Regions from separate parts of the Pseudocolwellia antarctica genome, predicted to be linked through region 3. Evidence: predicted binding sites of a transcription regulator. Region 3 holds the regulator's gene; each other region holds the start of a gene.

Region 1 (7,946 bases), 1.3 Mb from region 3:
GTGTAGTCAAACGTTGGCGCATCATCACCTGGCTCAAAACCGGTGTTTGTATACTCAAAGTCACCTGCGGCGTTGATATGTAATGTACCGCCTTCGACCGCTACGTCTGCAAAACCATCGGCGCCAAACACTAAATCAATACCGTTCACTTGCGTGATCGTTAATGGGTCGCCATCGACATCACTGTCGGCTGCGCCGCCTGTGGTGTCGTTGATCACGTTGCCGCTGACCGTTTGGCCTTCGTCAACGCTGTAATTATCATTCACAGCAGTCGGTGCATCATTTACTGGTTCTACTGTTATCGTCAGCGTCGATGTTTGTGTATCGCCCGCACCATCCGTTACTGTGTAACTTATTTCGGGTAAGTCTCCGTTGAAATTGTCAGCGGGTATGAAGGTATAACTACCGTCTTCGTTTAAGGTGAAGTCACCTTCATCAAGTTGAGTGGTTGCGCCAACAACCACTTCAACGCCACCGATCACAACACTGGTGATGGTTAATGGTCCATCTGGACTTGAAGCATTATCTAATACGTTACCTGAAGTCGGCGTATCTTCTTGTACTGAAATCGTTTCACCATCGTCAGTTAGATCTGACTCTGGCGTTACGCTTATTGCTAGCGTCGAGGTTTGTGTATCGCCCGCAGCATCCGTCACTGTGTAACTGATTTCGGGTAAGTCACCGTTGAAATTATCGGCGGGTACGAAGGTGTAACTGCCATCTTCGTTAAGTGTAAACGCACCTTCATCAAGCTGAGTGGTTGCGCCAACAGCCACTTCAACACCACCGATCACAACACTGGTGATAGTTAATGGTCCGTCTGGACTTGAAGCGTTATCTAATACGTTACCTGAAGTTGGCGTATCTTCTTGTACTGAAATCGTTTCACTATCGTCGGTTAGATCTGATACTGGCGTCACGCTGATAGCGATAGTCGAGGTTTGTGTATCGCCCGCAGCATCCGTTACTGTGTAACTGATTTCGGGTAAGTCACCGTTGAAATTGTCAGCGGGTACAAAGGTGTAACTGCCATCTTCATTTAATGTGAAATCACCTTCATCAAGTTGAGTGGTTGCGCCAACAACCACTTCAACACCACCGATCACAACACTCGTGATGATTAATGGTCCGTCTGGACTTGAAGCGTTATCTAATACGTTACCTGAAGTCGGCGTATCTTCTTGTATTGAAATCGTTTCACCATCGTCGGTAAGATCTGACACGGGTGTTACGCTGATAGCAAGAGTAGAGGTTTGTGTATCGCCCGCCCCATCCGTTACTGTGTAACTGATTTCTGGTAAGTCACCGTTAAAATTATCGGCGGGTACGAATGTGTAACTGCCATCTTCGTTAAGTGTAAACGCACCTTCATCAAGCTGAGTTGTTGCGCCAACAGCCACTTCAACACCACCGATCACAACACTGGTGATGGTTAATGGTCCGTCTGGACTTGAAGCGTTATCTAATACGTTACCTGAAGTGGGTGTATCTTCTTGTACTGAAATCGTTTCACCATCGTCGGTTAGATCTGACTCTGGCGTTACGCTTATTGCTAGCGTCGAGGTTTGTGTATCGCCCGCAGCATCCGTCACTGTGTAACTGATTTCGGGTAAGTCACCGTTGAAATTATCGGCGGGTACGAAGGTGTAACTGCCATCTTCGTTAAGTGTAAACGCACCTTCATCAAGCTGAGTGGTTGCGCCAACAACCACTTCAACACCACCGATCACAACACTGGTGATGGTTATAGGTCCGTCTGGACTTGAAGCGTTATCTAATACGTTACCTGAAGTCGGCGTATCTTCTTGTACTGAAATCGTTTCACTATCGTCGGTTAGATCTGATACTGGCGTCACGCTGATAGCGATAGTCGAGGTTTGTGTATCGCCCGCCCCATCCGTTACTGTGTAACTGATTTCGGGTAAGTCACCGTTGAAATTGTCAGCGGGTACAAAGGTGTAACTGCCATCTTCATTTAATGTGAAATCACCTTCATCAAGTTGAGTGGTTGCGCCAACAACCACTTCAACACCACCGATCACAACACTCGTGATGATTAATGGTCCGTCTGGACTTGAAGCGTTATCTAATACGTTACCTGAAGTGGGTGTATCTTCTTGTATTGAAATCGTTTCACCATCGTCGGTAAGATCTGACACGGGTGTTACGCTGATAGCAAGAGTAGAGGTTTGTGTATCGCCCGCCCCATCCGTTACTGTGTAACTGATTTCTGGTAAGTCACCGTTAAAATTATCGGCGGGTACGAATGTGTAACTGCCATCTTCGTTAAGTGTAAACGCACCTTCATCAAGCTGAGTTGTTGCGCCAACAGCCACTTCAACACCACCGATCACAACACTGGTGATGGTTAATGGTCCGTCTGGACTTGAAGCGTTATCTAATACGTTACCTGAAGTGGGTGTATCTTCTTGTACTGAAATCGTTTCACCATCGTCGGTTAGATCTGACTCTGGCGTTACGCTTATTGCTAGCGTCGAGGTTTGTGTATCGCCCGCAGCATCCGTCACTGTGTAACTGATTTCGGGTAAGTCACCGTTGAAATTATCGGCGGGTACGAAGGTGTAACTGCCATCTTCGTTAAGTGTAAACGCACCTTCATCAAGCTGAGTGGTTGCGTCAACACCCACTTCAACACCACCGATCACAACACTGGTGATGGTTATAGGTCCGTCTGGACTTGAAGCGTTATCTAATACGTTACCTGAAGTCGGTGTATCTTCATTAACTGATAGGGTTTCACCATCATCTATAAGATCACTTACTGGGGTAACCGTAATTGATAAGGTTCCTGTAGCGTCAGTATTAGTTGTATATGTTATTAAAGGAAGTTCGCCATTCCAATTACTTAGAGGGGTAAAAATAAAGCTTCCGTCTGAGTTTATGGTTAAGCTTCCGCCTTCTACTTCAGCTGTTTGACCACTGAGGTAATCAGTTGCGTCACCTGATATGGTGAAAGACTGGACAGTTAAATCATCGTTAGCATCAATGTCATTATCAAGTACATTACCTTGAGCCACTTGATCTTCATCTATAGTAATTTGATCGTTTTGAGTAAACGTTAAATCTGATGCTTCATTTAATGGGTCTGGGTCATTATTTAAAATAATAGCAGCTGTATTTGCGGGTTCAGTCGTATCATATCGAGCTTGTGCTAGAAGTTCTTCAGCATCTCGGTCTAATGTTACAAAACTAGTACCTGCGTTATTTAAAACACCACCTGCTGCAGTATCAGGAAGTTCAACATCATCACCTGATTCGATTAAGTCTTGAATAGCATTAATATCATCAAGTAGATCGTCGGTGGGTTCTAAGGCAATAGTTTCGTCTGCAATTTGTATATCAACACTTTCATCTGTTATTGAGTTACCTGATACAACTTCTTCACTACCATCTTCATAAACAAGAGTTATTGCACTCTCTTTAGGTAATATAAGTAGCATCCCTTGTTGCACTTTATCGCCTGTACTCAGAAGTGTATTTTTATCCAAGTCCGTATGGATGACCCCTTTAACATCAATAACATCAGCATTCTTTGGGGCTATAAATTGTTGCATTTACTTAACACTCCTAATAATTATTTTAATTTTTTACTATTTTTAACATATGGAAGTAAACATTTTGGATCACGGCTAGAGGTTTGTTATACAAATAATAAAAAACAATTGTCATCTTGATTATATTCTAAGCAAGTTAGAAATTTAATATTTATTTTGTAACATTAATGACTGGTTTAACAATAAATAATTCATTATAGCAGAATTATATTTACACAATAAAAAATGGCGATATATTTCTATATCGCCATTCTAAATAAAAACTAAAGGGTATAAATGGTTACTTCTTAAAGTAACGTCTACCAAAAGCTAATAACGCTAATGAGAAAATAGCTAATGAAGAAGGTTCTGGTACGCTCACAGCTGAACTACTAAAAACATAGTTAATTTTATTCTCGCTTCCAGATCCTGGTAATGCACGATCTTGAACCCAAGCAGATGCATCTCCTCTAGTATCAAGAGTGCCATCAGAACCATTATAGAAACCATCAAGGTTATTATCAATTATAAGACTTTCATCTAATTGAACATAACTGTTATGAATTCTATCGTACCAAGCTTCATGCTCTACAACATCTTCTACTGTACTGATTGCGTACAAGTCACTAAAAGATAACTCACCAAAAATGGCTTCAGCTGCAGTGATACCTGAATAAATTTTTGCTGCATCTCCTGTTGTACCATCACCATTACCATCGAGGTAACTTGGGCCTGATGCCATATCATATTCACCAATATAGAACCATTCCACGCCTGATGCATCACTAACGATATCGTTTACATTTAATATACCTGCATTAGCCATACTAGAAGAAAACAATACAAAACTAGCGAATACGATATTTAAAAATTTAATGTTCATACAACCTCTCAGATTTCCTAATTACAGGAATTTTATTATTGAACAATTGAAAATACTTACAAGTGACATTTCAATGCAAAAATTGTTCCAATAAATAAATACTTATATATATCAAAATCATAAAATAAACTATAAAAATAAAATAAATGCATTGTCAAAAATACTGACAATAAATAAAACTTAAAATATGTAAATTCAAAAGTATTAATCACTTATTATCTATATCTTATTGTACTGCCAATAGATAAAAACTAAAATAATTACTTTTCATTATTGAGATAACTAAACAATTTAAGCTCAAATATTTATACTAATTTCGATAATTAATTTTCTAATGGTACAAATCTAAAGTCATCTGCGTGTAACCAAACAGGATCAGCGATCTCTTGAATATACTTATCACTAACCACACTATTTTTTTCTAATCTTGCATCTTTCCAATTATGCCATGAAAAGCCTAATTCATTAGACCAAAAATTCCAATCCCAATTTATATAGCTTATTGCTTTAATTTGAGGATATTCTTTAATCATGTCAAAGAAAGGTTGATACCAATCCATCCAGCTTTTAATTCCATCATCAACACCAACATAGCGTGGAGTTGTTTCACCAATCATAACCGGCTTTCCATGCTTCTGTGCATCTCGATAAAACTCACCAAGCCAAGGGTTAGTTATTTCTTGTGGTGAAAAGATATCAACTCCCCACCAATCAACTACATCATCTCCAGGATAATAGTTCATCAATGCTTCTTTCGAAATAAACCCAGCAGATCCACCTGCGCTGCACCAAACTGTTGCTATATTTTTAATCTTGCTTGAACGAACTTTTTCAGTGATTAACCTAAAGGCTCCAATAAAGCCTTCTGGTGTATAGTTATTCCACTTACCTTCGAATTCATATCCAATTCGTAAATATGTTGGAGTATTTAGATCTGCTAAAGCATTTATAAAATGTTTTATTTGTTCATCAAATTCACCTTGAGATAAACGTTCTGCTTCGCCTGAACCATTATCCTTACCAGATGTTAAATTTACACCAATTTGAAGAACAACATTGGTGTCTTTCATCGCAGTAATTTCAGCTTTAACTTTTTTATGCCAATTAATAACTTCATCAGTAGATTGTGTGAGTGAAACATACGTCATATACATCAAAGGCTTACTATTATTAGGCATTAAATCACTATAACGGTTATAACTGTCTATATCCTGCCCTGCCCCATGTATAATCCCAAACTCAGGTTCTAATTTAGCACCGAAATTTAATCTCTGTTTATAATCACTTTTAGCCACAATATTAACTTGCTGTAGATTATCTAATTTATTGCTACTGACATTACTTAGGTTGTTAGAACAAGCTACAGTTACTAATACCAATAATATGAAATAAAGATGTTTCATCTATTTACCTCTTTTTAAAGTTTGTTTTATTTAATAATAAATCATTTAATGTCATTATGACCATAAGATTCATAAATAAACAAATTATTTAAAATAAATATTGATGAATTAAACATGTAGTGCATATAGCGAGTAATTAAGAAGCAAAGCATTTAATTTAAAACTACCCTGCTGACAGGTAAATCATTGAATTGACAAAGGGGACAATAGAATTTCACTTAACCTTACTTATTTATAATTCTAATATTTTTGATATAAAAAAGCCCCTACTCTTTCAAATCAAGGCTTTCAATATGGTACCAGCTCTCGGACTCGAACCAACACGTCTTACGACAGGGGTTTTGAAAAGAACATTAATTTCAAAACAGTTACAAATTAAGTCCTATAAAGCACCTTTATTACATGCCAACCAAATTTAGTTTTAACCAGGTGTGGTTCCAATATTGCACCGTTAAATGCAATTTTATCAAATTGCGGAACCATAGTGCCGCGTTTAAACTCACCTAAGTCACCGCCCTTTTTACCAGTAGGACATGACGAATACTTTTTAGCTAACGTCTGAAACTTAGCTCCCTTCCCTAATTGCTTGAGAATGTCTTCTGCAATTTCTTTGTGTTTAACTAATATGTGGAGTGCGTAAGCTGTAGCTGCCATAAAAAACCTTTCTAATACCAATAGATAACTAAATCTAAACAGGAAAAACATTGAACCTCAATAGATCCTATATCGACTCATAAGCCATTTATTTAAATCTTATTTTTTAACATAAAAAAGCCCTGACTCTTTAGAATCAGGGCTTTCAATATGGTACCGGAAGACGGACTTGAACCGTCACGCCCGAAGGCAACGGATTTTGAATCCGTCGTGTCTACCAATTCCACCACACCGGCAATAAGAGGAAGTAAACGTTAGTTTACAAAGCAATAAGCTTTATATAAAAACCAATAGCTTTATAAACTACTCTGAAATATTCATTCAAACGTTTCAGAGAGCGGCATTATACGAAATACTCAGGTGTTAGCAATAGTTTTTACAAAACAATGAGTTTAGATGTTGTTTATTTGACCGTATAAGGCTGTTACTCGAAAAATGATGGCTTGCTCGATCGTTCACATTTAGGAAGTCCACAGTGCAATATAAATTAGGTCTTATTTCAAACATCACAATTATTCAGGTTTAAGTTTAAGTTTCATTCATTTTAAATGACGATAGTTAAGCTATTTCATCAGAGATTATGACAACATAATAAATATTGAAAGTACTAATTCCTTATATAATTCATTAGCCCATAAGCATACTGACGTAAGATTAAGAGATTAAAATAACTATCGTATTTACTAAAATCACTTTCCAGTTACAGCTTTACTATAACTTCACAACACTTCAATTATTTATCTAAGCCGCCCATACATAAATATTTAATTTCTAAATAATCGTCTAACCCGTATTTAGATCCTTCTCGACCACTTCCTGATTGTTTTACGCCACCAAAAGGTGCTGCCACATTGGAGATTAATCCTTCATTAATGCCAATCATACCAAATTCCAACTCTTCAGATACACGCCAAATACGACCAATATCTCTTGAATAGAAATAAGCTGCTAAACCATATTCAGTATCATTAGCCATAGCGATAACTTCAGCTTCTGTTTCAAAGCTTATAATAGGTGAAATAGGACCAAATATTTCATTGCTAGCAACAGGCATCTCATTAGTAACATTTGTTAAAATTGTAGGTTGATAGAAGCTTTCACCCGAGGCACCTCTTTTACCGCCAAGTATAAGTTTGGCGCCAGCAGCGACAGAGTCATTAACAAGTTTATCAACACCGTCCACGGCATCACTCGATATCATAGGTCCTACAGTCACACCATCAGCTAAACCATTACCTACAGATAAAGCAGCAACAGCCACTGAGAATTTATCAGTAAACTGTTCAAGCACCGATTTTTGAACAAAAATTCTATTTGTACACACGCAAGTTTGGCCTGCATTACGGTACTTTGATACCAGAGCACCTTGAACTGCGGCATCAATGTCTGCATCATCAAAAACAATAAAAGGCGCGTTACCACCTAGCTCCATGGATACTTTTTTCACGGTAG
Region 2 (7,946 bases), 930 kb from region 3:
GTGAAGTTGATGATTGGACATGGGATTTCAGTGTTAACTACGGAAAAAATGATTTCGAATTTGAAGTGGTTAATAGCTTAAATGCTTCAATGGGACTTGATAGCCCAACTGAATTTAAAAACGGTAGCCTTGTTTATGATCAAACAGTAGTTAACTTTGCTGTAACTAATATGGTTGATTTCGGTTTAGAAAATGAAGTTTTCCTTGCGATGGGAGCTGAATATCGCTCTGAAGGTTATCAAATTATTGCAGGTGAAGAAGCTTCTTACATTACCGTTCTTGATGGTGATGGTATTCCTGTAGCTGCTGGTGGTGCGCAAGTATTATCTGGTTTTTCTCCAGAAAGTGCCGTTGATGAAAGCAGACACAATGTTGCTTTATATGTTGATTTAGATACCGACTTAACAGATAAGTTAAATATCGCTATAGCAGCCCGCTATGAAGACTACAGTGATTTTGGTTCTACGCTAACGTCAAAATTAGCAGCAAGATATGAAGTGTCAGATACCTTAGCGTTTCGTGGTGCAATTAGTACAGGTTTTAGAGCGCCAAGCTTAGCGCAAACTTCTTATAAATCTATTGCGACCGTATTTGAAAATGGTATTCCAAGCGAAGTGGGTTTATTCCCAGTTTCTGCATCAGCAGCACAAGCGTTAGGTGCAAAAGAGCTAGAAGCTGAAGACTCAGTAAACGGCACATTAGGTTTTGTTTATGAGAAAGAAAACTTCAACTTAACAGTAGATGCTTACCAAATTACTATTGATGACCGTATCGTATTGTCTGAAAACTTAAGTGGTGATGCTGTTGTTAGCATTTTACAAGAAGCTGGCGAACTCAATACACAACGTGCGCGTTACTTTACTAATGCTATCGACACCAAAACAAAAGGTGTTGATGTTGTTGCAACGTACGACCTTGACTTAAGTACTAACGGCGATCTACGTTTAAGCGCAGCCCTTAACATCAATGAAACTGAAGTCACTCACGTAAAAGAAAACCCAAGTGAGTTATCAGCATTAGGTGATAGCTATGTTGTATTCTCACGTAGAGAAATTGCACGTTTTGAAGATGGTACACCTAAAAACAAGCTTAACTTAGCTGCGGGTTGGACCTTAGATGAACTACAAGTTAACTTACGAGCAACACGTTACGGCGAAGTTATTGATTCAGGTACAACTGTTGAAAATGATGAAGTATTAGATCCGAACTGGATTGTTGATTTAGATGTATCGTATGCACTTACTGATAATCTTAAAATATCTTTAGGGGCGAATAACTTATTCGACGAATACCCAGAAGATACAATCAGCAACATTGGTCAATCTAACTTTAACCAAATATTCCCGTATTCTGGCTTTTCATCGTATAGCATTGACGGACGCTTTTTATATACGCGTTTGAACTATACTTTTTAACGTTATAGTAAGCTAAGCTAGATAAACAAAAGCGCCTGAATCAACCAATGATTCAGGCGCTTTTTTTGTTTAATATATTCTGTTGTTTTTACATATTTAGAGCAGGTTCTAAATTAATAAATAAGCGCAATAATAAAAGCAACAAACAATATGGCTGACATGCTTTGCCAGAATTGAATAGGGTTACGTTCCATTATGGGCTGTTTTTTATATTCTTGTAGCGCATTGATATTAGGCTTACTTAAATCAGCAAAGAACTCAGAGAAGGCTTTATATCTAAGTGAAGGATCTGCTTCAGTGGCTTTTTTCAGCGCTAGGTCTAACCATAAAGGTAAATCACTTCTAAAGTGAGTGATACGTTTGTACTGAAATGGTGAATAGTCGCTAAAGGTGACTTCAGCTCTTACCATAGGTTTGTAAGGTAAACTTCCACATAACATTTCATAAGTGATAACACCTAACGAGAATAAGTCACTTTTATGATCGGCATGTAAGGTAAGCAATGTTTCAGGCGCAATATAATTTAACGTGCCTTGTGGAACCGACTCAGCTAAGTGGTTGCTGTTTTCTTCTAGCGAAGCAACAAGAACAGTGCCGTAATCAATCAAGGTTACTTTGCCATAAGCATCTATCATGATGTTATCGGGCTTTAAATCTCGGTGTACCAAGTCTAATCGCTGAAAGGTGCGCAGAGCTTTAATAACTTGTTCTAAAATATCGCGAACTTGTGCAATGCTTGGATTCTTATTGTCGTGCATCCATTCTGAAAGAGTTTGCCCGTCAATGTATTCACACACATGATATAAAAATTTGCTGTTAGTTTTCGCGCTTTGAATACGCATCACATTACGATGATTTACGCGTTCACCAATCCAAGCTTCGCGCATAAATCCTTGCAGATAAATCATATCGTCAGCAAAGTTTTCTGAAGGTACTTTCAATACAAAAGGAGTAGGGTCTGACTCATGCTCAACAAGATATAAATGTGAGCGTATGCTGGCGTGAATAACTTTGCGTACTTTGTAATTGTCTAATTTCATACCTACTTCAAGTGCTGGAGGTATGGTTTTACTCAGTAAGTCTCTTTCTATTTCAATTAACTCACGATTCGGCGTACTGCCAATATACATAAGCAAGCAACTAACATTGTCGTCACTGCCCATTTCTAAAGCAAAGTCGACGATGGATTTACTGGCTTTTTCTAAATCTTCATTGCTCGGGTTTTCTGGTAAGTCATGTAATCTAGATTTTATTGCCGTTGCTGATAAAAAGTCGTGTACGCCATCACAAGTTAATACATAAATATCGCCAGCTTTAACATCTATTTGATGCACATCTACTTTTAGTCGCGGATCAGCACCCAAAGCTCGCGTTAAAATAACATCTTTGCTGTTAGTACCACTTCTTCGATTATGATCACGAGTAATGATTTCAATGTCATTTTCACGATAGACACTTAAACGTGTATCACCCACATGAAAAACATAACCCGTAGAAGATTTGACGATTAATGAAGTGAAGGTGGTTAGCCATTGTAATGATTCACCGTTGGCTGAATCGGTTTGAGAAGATAGCCATTGGTTTAAACTGGTAAGAACTTTTGAAGCTGACTTTTGGGTAGACCAAGTGTCAGAGGTGGCATAATAGTCGTTAATAAATTGAGTAACAGAAATTTGAGCTGCATCAGCAGCTCGGCTTGCGCTTGAAACACCATCAGCTAGTGTGGCAACGACACCTTTAGATATTATTTCGGTGGCTTTAGGAACAAGGGCTGCAAATGCATCTTGGTTTTCTGCTTTTTTACCTGCTGTGCTGTAGCCACCAAAACACACATCTAATTTGTCAGGTGTGTTTTGGTTTACAGCCGATGTTTTTTCTGTACTTTTTTCAGCGTTAACTGAAGTGTTATGAGACATTTATTAGCTCAATGCTACCGTCTTCACGTACTTCGGTAATTGTTCCTTTTGGCTCTTGCATAAATAACAATGCAACAAAGCCAACAACTGCCGTCGCCGCAATAACAAGAAAGAATGTTGAATAGTCTACCACTGACAATACAGTTAAATAAACCACGGCACCTACGTTACCGTAAGCACCTGTCATACCTGCAATTTGTCCTGTTAAACGACGCTTAATTAATGGAACTGCAGCAAATACTGCACCTTCACCCGCTTGTACGAAGAAAGAACAAGCCATTGCCGTAATTACAGCAATAACTAAAGGCCATGAACTATCAATTAACGACATAGCAAAATAACCTACCGCTAAACCTGCTGTTAAAATAAGTAAGGTTTTCTTACGACCAAACTTATCACTTAACCAACCGCCACCAGGACGCGACATTAAGTTCATAAAGGCGTAAGTCGATGCTAACATTGCCGCGTAAACCATATCTAATTCGAAGGTTTCAGCAAAGAATAAAGGTAACATTGAAATAACAGCTAACTCAGAACCAAACGTTGCAAAATAAAGTATGTTTAAAACCGCAACTTGTTTGAATTTATAACGATGAGATTCAGGTACTTCATTTTTAAATAAGTGACCATTCACTTTAAAAGTTTGTTTTACTTCAAGTAAAAATAAAACAACGAGTGATAAGTAAGCGATTAACGTTGTGCTTTCTGTAAGTAATGAAACGCCAGACGGTGAAAGTTTCCATGCAAGTAATGCTAAAGCACCGTACATAGGGATTTTCATTATTAATAATAAGTAGAAGTCAGGAACACTGGTTACTTCCATTGCACCTGTTTGTTTCGGTTTAAAGTAGGTTGAACCTTTAGGTGTATCGGTAACGTTTGCGTACCAAATCAAACTAAACACTAAGCTTAACAAACCCGTTAACGCTACAGAGTATCTCCAGCCATCTTCACCACCAAACATTAAAGCGATAGTAGGTAAAGTCATAGCTGCAGCAGCTGAACCAAAGTTACCCCAACCACCGTAAATACCTTCAGCAGTACCTAATTCGTTAGCAGGAAACCATTCCGAAACCATACGAATACCGATAACAAAACCAGCACCAATAAAGCCTAATAAAAAGCGCGCAATAGCGGCTTGTTCAAAGGTGTCAGCAAAAGCGAACATAAAACACGGGATACTACATATGGCTAATAGCAGGGCGTAAACTAAGCGAGGTCCGTATTTATCGGTAAGCATACCAATAATGACACGGGCTGGAATAGTAAGGGCTACGTTAAGTAGCATAAGAGTTTTAAGCTCACTACCTGTTAAGCCTAAGCTATCGCCAATCACGGAGATTAATGGAGCAAAGTTAAACCAAACCATAAAGGTGATGAAAAAAGCCATCCAGCTTAAATGGAGTACTTTCATTTTGCCTGTAAATGACAATATATTGATGCCTGCTTGTCCGCTCATAAGTTTTCACCGTGTTATTTCAAATTGAAATTTAAAAATCTATGGTTAGGAGAAAGCAAGGCTAGTGCCATAGCCAGAAAATATATTTTATTTATATATATCAGGTGGTTATTTTTAGTTTGTTGTTTTTATTAATATTTGATTACGTTATTGTGCACTGATCTTGCTATGTTGCACGGTTACAGTGCGTAATAAAATGCAGATAAGAAATGTATTTGAATTAATTAGAGAAATGAAATTTTTGATGAAAAGCGCTGAGTTGCTGTTGTGCAAAGTTAAGAGTAGTCGGTGAAAATTGTACTTTATTTCCTGGGCGTAACTGACTGAGTTTAAATAAGTCGGTTTGTATTACTGCACCTAAAACAGGGTAACCACCTATGGTTTGTCTTTCTTTCATTAGAACAATAGGTTGGTTGTTGCTAGGTAGTTGAATAGTGCCAAAAGTAACGGGTTTAGACAGGTTAGATTTTTTGTTCGTGTTTGAACTGAGGTTTAGATTTGAGCTTGTATTTGAGCTTAGGTTTGGCTCTAACTCTGGTTTTATGCTGTCGTTAGGCATTTCAGATAATCGGTAGCCCATGCGATTGCTGTCTGCACTAATCGTAAATTGATGTTCACAAAAAGCTGTTTGCTGCTTTTCACTAAGAGAATGCCATAGCGTTTGAGGAATAAAGCGTAGCGTTAACGGCATGCTTAACTCGTTATAGAATTGGCTAGGCGTTAATTGCTTTTGCTGAAATGCGATTTTAGATGCTTGCTCCAGATCAAAATTACTAGAAGAAAAGTTGTGAGACTTCATCTTTTCAGAGCTTAGACTACAGTGCTCAGCTAAAGGAATATGATAGTCAGTTGATATTATGTCTGCTGGCGCTGTATTAAAGCCTAAGTGTTTTTCAGTTGAGGTTTGTGAACGACTGCCCAGCCAGGGTTTATTTTGAATGCCACCTACAACTGCTAAGTAACTATGTAAGCCTAGTTTAGGTTGGTTGAAACTCACAATATCATGGGTGTTTAAATGATGAACTTGCCAGTTATTTACTGGTTTATCGTTTATACATACCGAGCAATCTGCACCTGTTATAGCTATAGTACAACTTTGCTCTGCTTTAAATGTTATTTGCCCTAAGGTTATTTCTAATTGAGCCAGACTAAGGTGGTGATTGAGTAACTGGTTATCTGGTGAATGATTTACCGAATGAATATGTGCATCTGATTGTGAAAGATTCTGAGCTAAACATAATAAATAATTAGCATACAAAAATGCATATTCATCTGCCGCACCACCTGCACTAAAACCTAAATGTTGACTCGACATCCGACCAAGATCTTGAACACTGCAAAAGCCATTTTGCTTGATAACGGTTAAGTGGTTTTTTAGCTTATTAGTCATTAGCGTGTTTCCTTAATAAATTCACCACCTAAAGACAAAAACTCTGTACGAGTAATAGAAATGAATCTTACTGATTGTCCTACTTGAATCGTGCTTTTGAATTGTGAGTCTTGAGAGTTGTTATTTTCTTTATCGAATGTATTTTCTTTGGAATTCTCAATATTTTTATCAGAAGTAACGTCTAAATTAACATGATACATATCTAAAGGCGTTTGCCCAATTATATGCCAACCACCAGGGCTGGTATTAGGGTAAATAGCGGTTTGTTGCTCTGCAATGGCAACAGCACCTTTAGGCACACTAAGGCGCGGAGATGACTTTCTCGGAAGTTGTAATTGCGCAGGTAATTTACCTAAATAACAAAAGCCAGGAGTAAAGCCTAAAGCGTAAGCTCGATAAGTGGTTTGACTATGCAACTGGATAACTTCATCAATACTTAATTGAGTTTGTTGAGCAACCGTTTGAATATCCCAGCCTGCTTCTTCATCATAATAAACGGGTATTTCTATGATTGAGTTTTCTACTGGAACAATATGTTTGGAGCTATCTGAAGCGCTTGTTTGGTTGTTGTTGTGGATAGGTCTTTGGATCAGCTCAAGCAAGAATGTGTTTAAGGTGTCGTGTTGTATTTTTTCAAACTTATAATAAATAATCAGGCTGGCGTAACTCGCTATGGAATCAATCATTATTTCTTTAAGAAAAGCTGCCGCTTGTTGCTGGCAAAACATAATATGTTGATGTTGCTCAGCACAAATTTTCTCAGGCCATTCAAGTAATACGGCATTTTCACTAATGTATGAAAGGGTAATTAAAGGCTTATCCTCTGTTTTATCAGATGCTTTTAACATGAGCTTGGCGCTATGTTGTTTGTATTATTTGAACATTCAGCGTTGAGTAATTGATGTAGTTGTTTAACGACTGCTATTGCCTCAGGATTATCGCCGTGAACACATAGAGTATCTACTTTTAGAGTTAAAGGTTTTCCGTTAACACTGATGAATTTATTATGGCGGATCAATTGTTCACATCGACTTATGATTTTGTCTATATCGTGTATAACCGCATTGCTTTCTTGGCGAGAAACAAGCAAGCCTTGGTCGGTATATTCTCTGTCGGCAAAGGCTTCAAATAACAAAGATATATGATATTTAGCTGCAATGGCTTTTAACTGAATAAAGATATTATCGGTTTCAGGTAAGGCTTGAATAAGTAATGGCAGTGGATGTTTTAACGCTGAAATTGCTTGGCAAACTTGTTCGAATATTTCAGCGTTTTTCATCATGTCGTTATACAAAGCGCCATGTGGTTTCACATAACTCAAAGTCGCATTGTTGCTGTCGCATATCGCTTGCATCGCACCTGTTTGGTATTGAATTATCGCGATAAGTTCTGCAGCTGAATAACTAACACTAATACGCCCAAAGTTATCTTTATCGTTATAACTAGGATGCGCACCAATAATTACCTTGTTGGTAAGTGCTAACTTAACTGTGTTATCCATGGTTAATGGGTCGGAAGCATGAAAGCCACACGCGATATTTGCCATGTGAATAAAGGGCATGATCAACGCATCGTTATCATGTACTTTTTCACCTAAATCGCAGTTTAACTTCATGGTTTATCCTTTAGTTTCTTGGTGCCTTACTCAGCACAATGTCAGATTTTGGAATAGCGCTACAAGCTAAAACGTAACCATTTTCTATATCTTCAGCAGACAAACCATCTGTGGCTAGTTGTTCCACATCACCACTTTCTAGTTTTATTTT
Region 3 (7,946 bases):
CTGTCGTTTGGTTAGTTATAGGTATGATATTACTACCTGTGAGTGCTTCTTATTTAATTGATTCCGCTGAATTTATTGCTAAATCCTTTGGAATTAGTGACCTAGTTATTGGTTTAACAATCGTAGCTATTGGTACAAGCCTACCTGAACTTGCGGCAAGCATTGCTAGTATCCTTAAAAAAGAGGATGATTTAGCCTTAGGTAATATTATTGGTTCAAACATATTTAATATTTTAGCTGTTTTATCACTTACCGGGCTTATCGCTCCAGGTGATATTGATGCTCACGCAGCAACACGAGATGCTCCGATTATGTTGGGCATAACGCTATTACTATTTGTTCTTTGTTTCAGTAGAAATCGCGGTAGCTTCAGGATAACTAGGCCAAAAGGTTTGCTATTACTCGGTATTTTCGTTGCTTATCAAATATTACTTTTCTCTCAATAAAATTAGATTAACGAGACTATCTCATGAAACAATTTAAACAGCTTGCTATCAATGTTATTGATATTGAAAAACAAGCTATTGAAGAAATCAAACAATACATAAACGACGAATTCGAACTAGCCTGCCAATTAATGTTTGATTGTAAAGGTAGAGTTATTGTTATTGGTATGGGGAAGTCTGGCCATATTGGTGGAAAAATAGCAGCTACGTTAGCTAGTACAGGGACACCTGCTTTTTTTGTTCATCCTGGAGAAGCCAGTCATGGTGATTTAGGCATGATCACACAAGATGATGTAGTATTAGCTATTTCTAATTCGGGTGAAACTGAAGAAGTGCTTTCAATAATGCCAGTGATCAAACGCATTGGCAGCAAGCTCATAGCGATGACAGGCAATAGTAATTCAACTCTCGCCAGCATTTCAGACACTCATGTATGTATTAAAATATCTAAAGAAGCTTGTCCATTAGGTTTAACACCAACATCAAGTACAACAGCAACCTTAGTCATGGGCGATGCTTTAGCTGTTGCTTTACTTAACGCTAGAGGTTTTACCGCTGACGATTTTGCCTTATCACATCCAGGTGGTAGTTTAGGCAAGCGATTATTACTTAGACTTTCTGATGTTATGCACACTGATGAGCGTGTTCCTGTTGTACAAAGCACAGCAAAAATTAAAGATGCATTAGTCGAAATGTCATTAAAAGGTTTAGGCATGACTGCTGTTGTTACTAATAATAAGCTTGTGGGGTTATTTACTGACGGTGATTTACGCAGAATACTAGATCAAAAAATAGATATTCATCAAGATGAAATTACGAGTGTAATGACAGAGAATCCTACGGTAGCCTCAGCCGATATGTTAGCAGCTGAAGCATTAAAGGTAATGGAAGACAAAAAAATTAATGGTCTTATTATCGTAGATGAGAACAACACGCCAATTGGCGCAATGAATATGCATGTACTTCTAAAATCAGGGATCATTTAAATGAATACACTTTATGGAAATGTTTCAGATGAAGTTCTAAACAAAGCCAAAAATATAAAACTTTTTATATGTGATATCGATGGTGTATTTTCAGATGGTCGCATCTATTTAGGAAATGACGGTGAAGAGTTAAAAGCCTTTCATACTAAAGATGGATACGGAATAAAAGCACTAGGAGCAAGCGGTGTTGATGTTGCTGTGATTACAGGGCGACAATCCAATATAGTGCAAACCAGAATGACAGCGCTGAACGTAAAACACATAGTTCAAGGTGAAGAAGATAAACTACCTGCGTTAAAAAACATTCTAAACAAACTAAATTTAAAACCTGAACAAGTTGCTTATATTGGCGACGATATGCCTGATTATGAATGTATGGCTTATATCGGGTTAAGTATTGCAGTCAATGATGCTCACCCTCAGATTTTACAATTAGCACATTACACCACCTTCACTCGTGGAGGTTTTGGTGCTGTTCGTGAAGTGTGTGATTTAATTATGCAAACTCAAAATACACTAGCTAATGCAACTGGCGCTAGTATATGAATAGGCTTTACACCACAGCTTTATTTGCTTTATTAGTAGCCTGCATTGCTTACGGTTTAATAGAATGGAAGCAATCACATCAACAAATAATAAAAACGATAGATACAGAATTAACGCCCGACTTTATTGCTGAATCATTAAAAAGTAACACTTTTAGTGAAACTGGAGCGCTTTCTCATATTATCGATGCACAAAGAATGGAACATTATTCGGGTATAGAAGTTACTCACTTTGAATTTCCGAGCTTGACCTTATACCCAGAAAATAAAGATGTTCCATGGAAAATTAGCTCAAAAGAAGGCACACTGTTTAAAAACAATCGTGTAAGCTTAAAAAATAGAGTGAAGTTAGAATCTACGGATCCTGATAGCTTAATACAGCAAATTCATGGAAAATCGATTGAATTAGACTTAAACACAAACATTATTAGCTCAGAACAAGCCATCGTTATTTTAGGTAATGGCTTTACCGTGTACGGTTCTGGATTAATTGTTGATATAAACACCAAACAGATGACATTAACTGAACATGTGCAAACTATTTACCAAAAAACTCAAAAGTAGCTTATTAATTCTCGTATTATCGTCTTTAGCTAGCTCTACAGCTTTAGCTAAAAAGCTCGATATAAATCAAGAATTAAGTATTGATGCCAGCAAACAATCAGCGGATCTAAAAAATAAAATTTTTAGTTACATCGATAATGTAGTTATCAAACAAGGCACCCTAATTATTAAGGCTGACTTAGTACAAGTGATCACCGATGTTGATACAGGTGAAAAAACCTATATAGCTAAAGGAAAGCCAGCAACGTTTGAGCAAACATTAGACGATGGCAAGCCGATTAACTTACAAGCCAACGAAATTAGATACGAACCTTCTTTAAATACTGTGGTTATTTCAGGTAATGCATTATTACAACAAGACGGTAGTGAAGTAAGTGGTAGCAAAATTACTTATAACGCAGAAACAGAATATGTGAATGCTGAAAGTAATGAGAATGACAAAGTGAAAACAGTTATTCAGCCAAAAACTAAAACCAAAATAAACACAGACAAACCACTCGTTGAGGATATTCAATAAAGCATGGCTACCTCTACTCTAATTGCAAAAGGTTTGGCTAAATCATACAAAAGCCGTAAAGTTGTAAAAAATGTTGGCTTAACCGTTAACGCGGGTCAAATTGTTGGCTTACTCGGCCCAAATGGCGCAGGTAAAACAACCTCTTTTTACATGATTGTAGGTCTTGTACCTAACGATGAAGGCTCTATTGTTCTTAATGATGAAGATGTCACCTTATTACCTATGCATGAACGTGCTAGAAAAGGTATTGGTTACCTTCCTCAAGAAGCTTCAATTTTCAGAAAACTTAGCGTTTATGACAACATCATGGCCATTTTACAAACGCAAAAAGCTTTAAACCAAGTTGAACGCGAAGCAAAGTTAGAGCACTTACTAGAAGAGTTTAATATAGGCCACATAAAAGACAATTTAGGTATGAGTTTATCGGGTGGTGAGCGTCGCAGAGTAGAAATTGCACGAGCATTAGCCGCAGACCCTAAGTTTATATTATTAGATGAACCTTTTGCGGGTGTCGACCCTATCTCTGTAGGTGATATTAAAAAGATTATTCTACACTTAAAAGAACGAGGCATCGGCATACTCATAACAGACCATAATGTTCGTGAAACACTTGATGTATGTGAACATGCCTATATTGTAAGTCATGGTGAATTAATCGCAGAAGGTAATGCTGATGAGATACTTTCAAATCAACATGTAAGAGATGTATACCTTGGCGAACAATTTACGCTATAGTTATCAATAAGTATCAATAATGTTTATATGATTAATAGGATAAATAATACGTAGATGCGCCCTTCTTTACAACTCCGTATAGGACAACATCTAACGATGACACCTCAGTTGCAACAAGCAATAAAGTTGCTGCAACTATCAACGTTAGATTTACAACAGGAAATTCAAGAAGCTTTGGAGAATAACCCGTTGCTTGAAGTTGATGAGAGTTCCCCTAACTCTCAGGATAGTTCCGTTAATAATTTAGAAGATGCATTCTCTGCAAACGCAAAAGCGGATACAGATAAAGGCAGCACTGACGGTTCAGAAGACTCTACTCCCTCTATTGATGAAATATCAACGACTGAAGCGATGAGCAATACCGACATCCCCGAAGAACTTAATATAGATACCACATGGGATGAAAGCTACAGCGCAGGTATTTCTAATACAGGTAGTATTAGCTCTCCTTCTGAAGATTATACCTATCAAGGTGAAACCAAAGATTCTCTACAAGATCATCTTTTGTGGCAAATGGAACTAACTCCTTTTAGTGATACCGATAAAACCATCGCCATAGCCATTATTGAAGCTATTGATGAGTCAGGATACCTAACGGTTTCTTGTGAAGACATTCTCGATTGTGTTGGTATTGAAGATCTTGAATTAGACGAAGTTCAAGCCGTACTAAAACGTATTAATGTTTTTGATCCTGTAGGTGTAGGTGCACGTTCTGTTGCTGATTGTTTACTGATACAACTTAATCAATTTGATACCGCTACACCTTGGCTTAAAGAAAGTAAACAAGTTGTAAAAGAGCATATAGATTTATTAGGTAATAGAGATTACCGTCAATTAATGCGTAAAACGCGTTTAAAAGAAGATCAACTACGCGAAGTATTACGCTTAATTCAATCATTAGATCCTCGTCCTGGCGACAGTGTTGTTAAAAGTGATGAACAATACGTGATCCCTGATGTTTCCGTTGAAAAGAAAAATGGTCGCTGGGTAGTAGAATTAAACCCAGACACAGCACCTAAGCTTTCTGTAAATCAACAGTATGCATCGATGAGCCGCTCAATGAAGTCATCAAACGATACACAATATATACGTTCTAACTTGCAAGAAGCTAAATGGTTTATTAAAAGTTTAGAAAGTAGGAACGATACATTATTAAAAGTGTCAAATTGTATAGTGCAGCGTCAACAGGGCTTTTTTGAACATGGTCCTGAATCCATGAGACCTATGGTTTTAAATGACATTGCTGAAGCAGTAGATATGCATGAATCAACAATTTCTCGCGTAACTACTCAAAAGTACATGCATACCCCAAGAGGGATTTTTGAACTTAAATACTTTTTCTCAAGCCATGTAAGCACTGATAATGGTGGTGACTGTTCTTCTACAGCAATAAGAGAGCTTATTAAGAAACTTGTTGCCGCAGAAATTCCAGCAAAACCATTAAGTGATAACAAAATGGCAGAAATCCTTGCTGAGCAAGGTATCAAAGTCGCGCGTCGTACTGTCGCGAAATATAGAGAGTCATTATCAATACCGCCGTCGAATCAACGTAAGAGCTTAATATAATTTTCCAATATGACTAAAAGAGGACGTTAACTTATGCAAATAAACCTAACAGGCCACCATGTAGATATCACTAACTCTTTACGCGAATATGTTAATACGAAATTTTTAAGGCTAGAACGACATATTGATCAAATTAATAATGTATATGTAGTATTAACAGTTGAGAAAATAAACCAAATTGCTGAAGCAACTGTTCATTTAAAAGGTACAGAAGTTCATGCAACGGCAGACAATCAAGATATGTACGCTTCAATCGATGCTTTAATTGAAAAGTTAGATCGTCAAATTTTGAAGTACAAAGGCAAAACCGCAACCCATTAACTCAGTAGAATAAAGTAGGCTTTAGAAGTAATTATGACTTTGCAAGATATCTTATTACCAGATTGCACATGTTGTGCAATTTCTGGTTCTAGCAAGAAACGAATTTTAGACCAAATTTGCACCATAGCCTCCGACAAAATTTCTGAGCATAGTCCGTACGAGTTATTAGAAAGTTTAGTGTCTAGAGAAAAACTAGGCTCTACAGGAATTGGCAATGGCATTGCAATCCCTCATGGGCGACTGGCAAATGCTAAGTCTGTGGTTGCTGTTGTCGTAACTACTGAAACACCTATTGACTTTGACGCGATAGACAATAAACCTGTCGATATTTTTATTGCCCTATTTGTTCCCGAAGATGCTTGTAAAGAGCACTTAACGACTTTACAAAGTATTGCTAAGTTATTCGGCAATAAGCAAATAGCTAAGCAAGTTAGAAAGTGTCAAAGTAATGAAGAATTGTTCAAGCTTATCCAACAAAACACATAAAAAAGGATCGAACAGCTCAATGAAGTTAATTATCGTAAGTGGACGTTCAGGTTCAGGAAAATCAGTAGCCTTAAGAGTACTAGAAGATTTAGGTTACTATTGTGTTGATAATATCCCTGTAAATTTATTGCCTGCACTCGTGCATACCGTGATCAACGATTACGAAAATGTAGCGGTAAGTATTGATGTTCGTAATTTACCTAACAATCCTCAAGATGTTTCCGAAATATTAGATTACCTACCGAATACCGTTGATTTAAACATTTTATATCTGGATGCTGACGACAGTGATCTTATAAGACGCTTCAGTGAAACCAGAAGATTACATCCGCTAATTAAAAAGAATATAGCGCTTGATCAAGCGATTGCATTAGAGAAGAAGTTACTCGAGCCTATTTCAACACGTACAGGGCTTTATATTAATACTAGCCAACTATCTCCTCATCAGCTTGCCGATTTAGTCAGAGAAAGAATTCTCGGTAAAAAGTCAGGTTCTATGGTGGTAGTATTTGAATCTTTTGGTTTTAAGCATGGCGTACCACAAGATGCTGACTATGTATTTGATGCACGGTTCTTACCTAATCCTTTTTGGGATAAAGAACTAAAAACTTATACTGGATTAGATCAGCCAGTTAAAGACTTTCTTTCTAGCCAACCTATCGTTACTAAGTTTATTTGGCAAATTAATAGCTTTATGATGACATGGTTACCTCATTTAGAGCGTAATAACCGCAGCTATGTAACCATAGCAATTGGCTGTACTGGTGGTAAACATCGCTCAGTTTATATTGCAGAACTGTTGGCTAACAATTTAAGAAAAGAACGTGAAGACGTACAATCTCGTCACCGAGACATCACCATATCAAGTACATAAAATAAGAAAAACAACATTATGATCACATGCGAAAAAACACTTATTATCAGCAACAAACTTGGTTTACATGCAAGAGCAGCAACAAAGCTTGCTCAACTATGTCAAAAGTTCGATGCATCAGTTACTGTTTCGTTAAACGATAACTCTGCTGATGCCAGTAGTATTATGGGATTAATGTTGCTTGCAGGTAGCCAAGGAAAAAGCGTTACCGTAGTCACTGAAGGTGTTGATGCTAAAGCCGCTATTGATAGTATTTGTCAGTTATTCTCAGACAAGTTTGATGAAGAAGAATAATACTTATTATTTATACACCTAGCGCCAAATTCAATCATACCAACATAAAGAAAAAAGCTGATAAAACAATTGAGTTAGGATAGAATATTTATTATCAGTAGCCCCTAATACAGTCATATCCGATACAAATAACACGTACTATTTAATATTAATTTCATATAAATAGTTCAAAATTGATAATCGCAGACTTTACTTCAACTGAACTCAAATTACGGGCTGAGCATACCCACCTAATTCGTACATGAAGGGTTTATGGCAGAAATAGCAGAACAAGAATATAACCAACAAAGACTCCTCGAAGTTAATGCCGCTCTCAGCAGTGGTATGTTTGTGCATGTTCGAAAACTGCTACAGAAGATGCCAGCCTATGATCTAGCCCTTATTCTAGAATCATCACCACCAAAAACTCGTGCTATTTTATGGCAACTTATCGATAACGATAATCATGGTGATGTACTTGAAGAACTAAACGAAGAAGTACGTAAAGGCATACTTAAAAGTATGCGTCCTGAGAAGCTTGCTGCTCTTGCAGAAGGCATGGATGTAGATGATGTTGCTGAAGTATTAAGAACACTACCAGATAGTGCTTATCAAAATGTACTAAGCTCGATG

The links. Region 3 encodes sigma-54, which starts transcription at its own class of promoters, with help from an activator protein. Its sites were predicted from a motif close to GTTGGCACGNNNNTNGNNT; they were not measured.
Region 1: ACPUVN_RS12755 (PEP-CTERM sorting domain-containing protein) is a predicted target of sigma-54. The motif match lies at 4,511-4,529, and genes of this name have one in related genera.
Region 2: ACPUVN_RS14430 (NarK family nitrate/nitrite MFS transporter) is a predicted target of sigma-54. The motif match lies at 4,844-4,862, and genes of this name have one in related genera.

The regions. Positions count from the first base shown of each region.
Region 1 is NZ_CP187926.1:2,948,516-2,956,461, forward strand. It holds gene ACPUVN_RS12750 (Ig-like domain-containing protein) at 1-3,575, opposite strand, end outside; gene ACPUVN_RS12755 (PEP-CTERM sorting domain-containing protein) at 3,856-4,437, opposite strand; gene ACPUVN_RS12760 (glycoside hydrolase family 26 protein) at 4,761-5,840, opposite strand; gene ACPUVN_RS12765 (peptidylprolyl isomerase) at 6,216-6,494, opposite strand; tRNA gene ACPUVN_RS12770 (tRNA-Leu) at 6,646-6,730, opposite strand; partial or broken gene ACPUVN_RS12775 (NAD-dependent succinate-semialdehyde dehydrogenase) at 7,228-7,946, opposite strand, start outside.
Region 2 is NZ_CP187926.1:3,328,345-3,336,290, reverse strand. It holds gene ACPUVN_RS14440 (TonB-dependent receptor plug domain-containing protein) at 1-1,415, shown strand, start outside; gene ACPUVN_RS14435 (protein kinase domain-containing protein) at 1,529-3,331, opposite strand; gene ACPUVN_RS14430 (NarK family nitrate/nitrite MFS transporter) at 3,321-4,790, opposite strand; gene ACPUVN_RS14425 (biotin-dependent carboxyltransferase family protein) at 5,011-6,180, opposite strand; gene pxpB (5-oxoprolinase subunit PxpB) at 6,180-7,028, opposite strand; gene ACPUVN_RS14415 (5-oxoprolinase subunit PxpA) at 7,022-7,795, opposite strand; gene ACPUVN_RS14410 (YcbX family protein) at 7,806-7,946, opposite strand, start outside.
Region 3 is NZ_CP187926.1:4,262,193-4,270,138, reverse strand. It holds gene ACPUVN_RS18505 (calcium/sodium antiporter) at 1-446, shown strand, start outside; gene ACPUVN_RS18500 (KpsF/GutQ family sugar-phosphate isomerase) at 470-1,432, shown strand; gene kdsC (3-deoxy-manno-octulosonate-8-phosphatase KdsC) at 1,433-1,978, shown strand; gene lptC (LPS export ABC transporter periplasmic protein LptC) at 1,975-2,541, shown strand; gene lptA (lipopolysaccharide transport periplasmic protein LptA) at 2,507-3,058, shown strand; gene lptB (LPS export ABC transporter ATP-binding protein) at 3,062-3,793, shown strand; gene ACPUVN_RS18475 (RNA polymerase factor sigma-54) at 3,848-5,359, shown strand; gene hpf (ribosome hibernation promoting factor) at 5,393-5,680, shown strand; gene ptsN (PTS IIA-like nitrogen regulatory protein PtsN) at 5,714-6,166, shown strand; gene rapZ (RNase adapter RapZ) at 6,186-7,040, shown strand; gene ACPUVN_RS18455 (HPr family phosphocarrier protein) at 7,059-7,334, shown strand; gene mgtE (magnesium transporter) at 7,587-7,946, shown strand, end outside.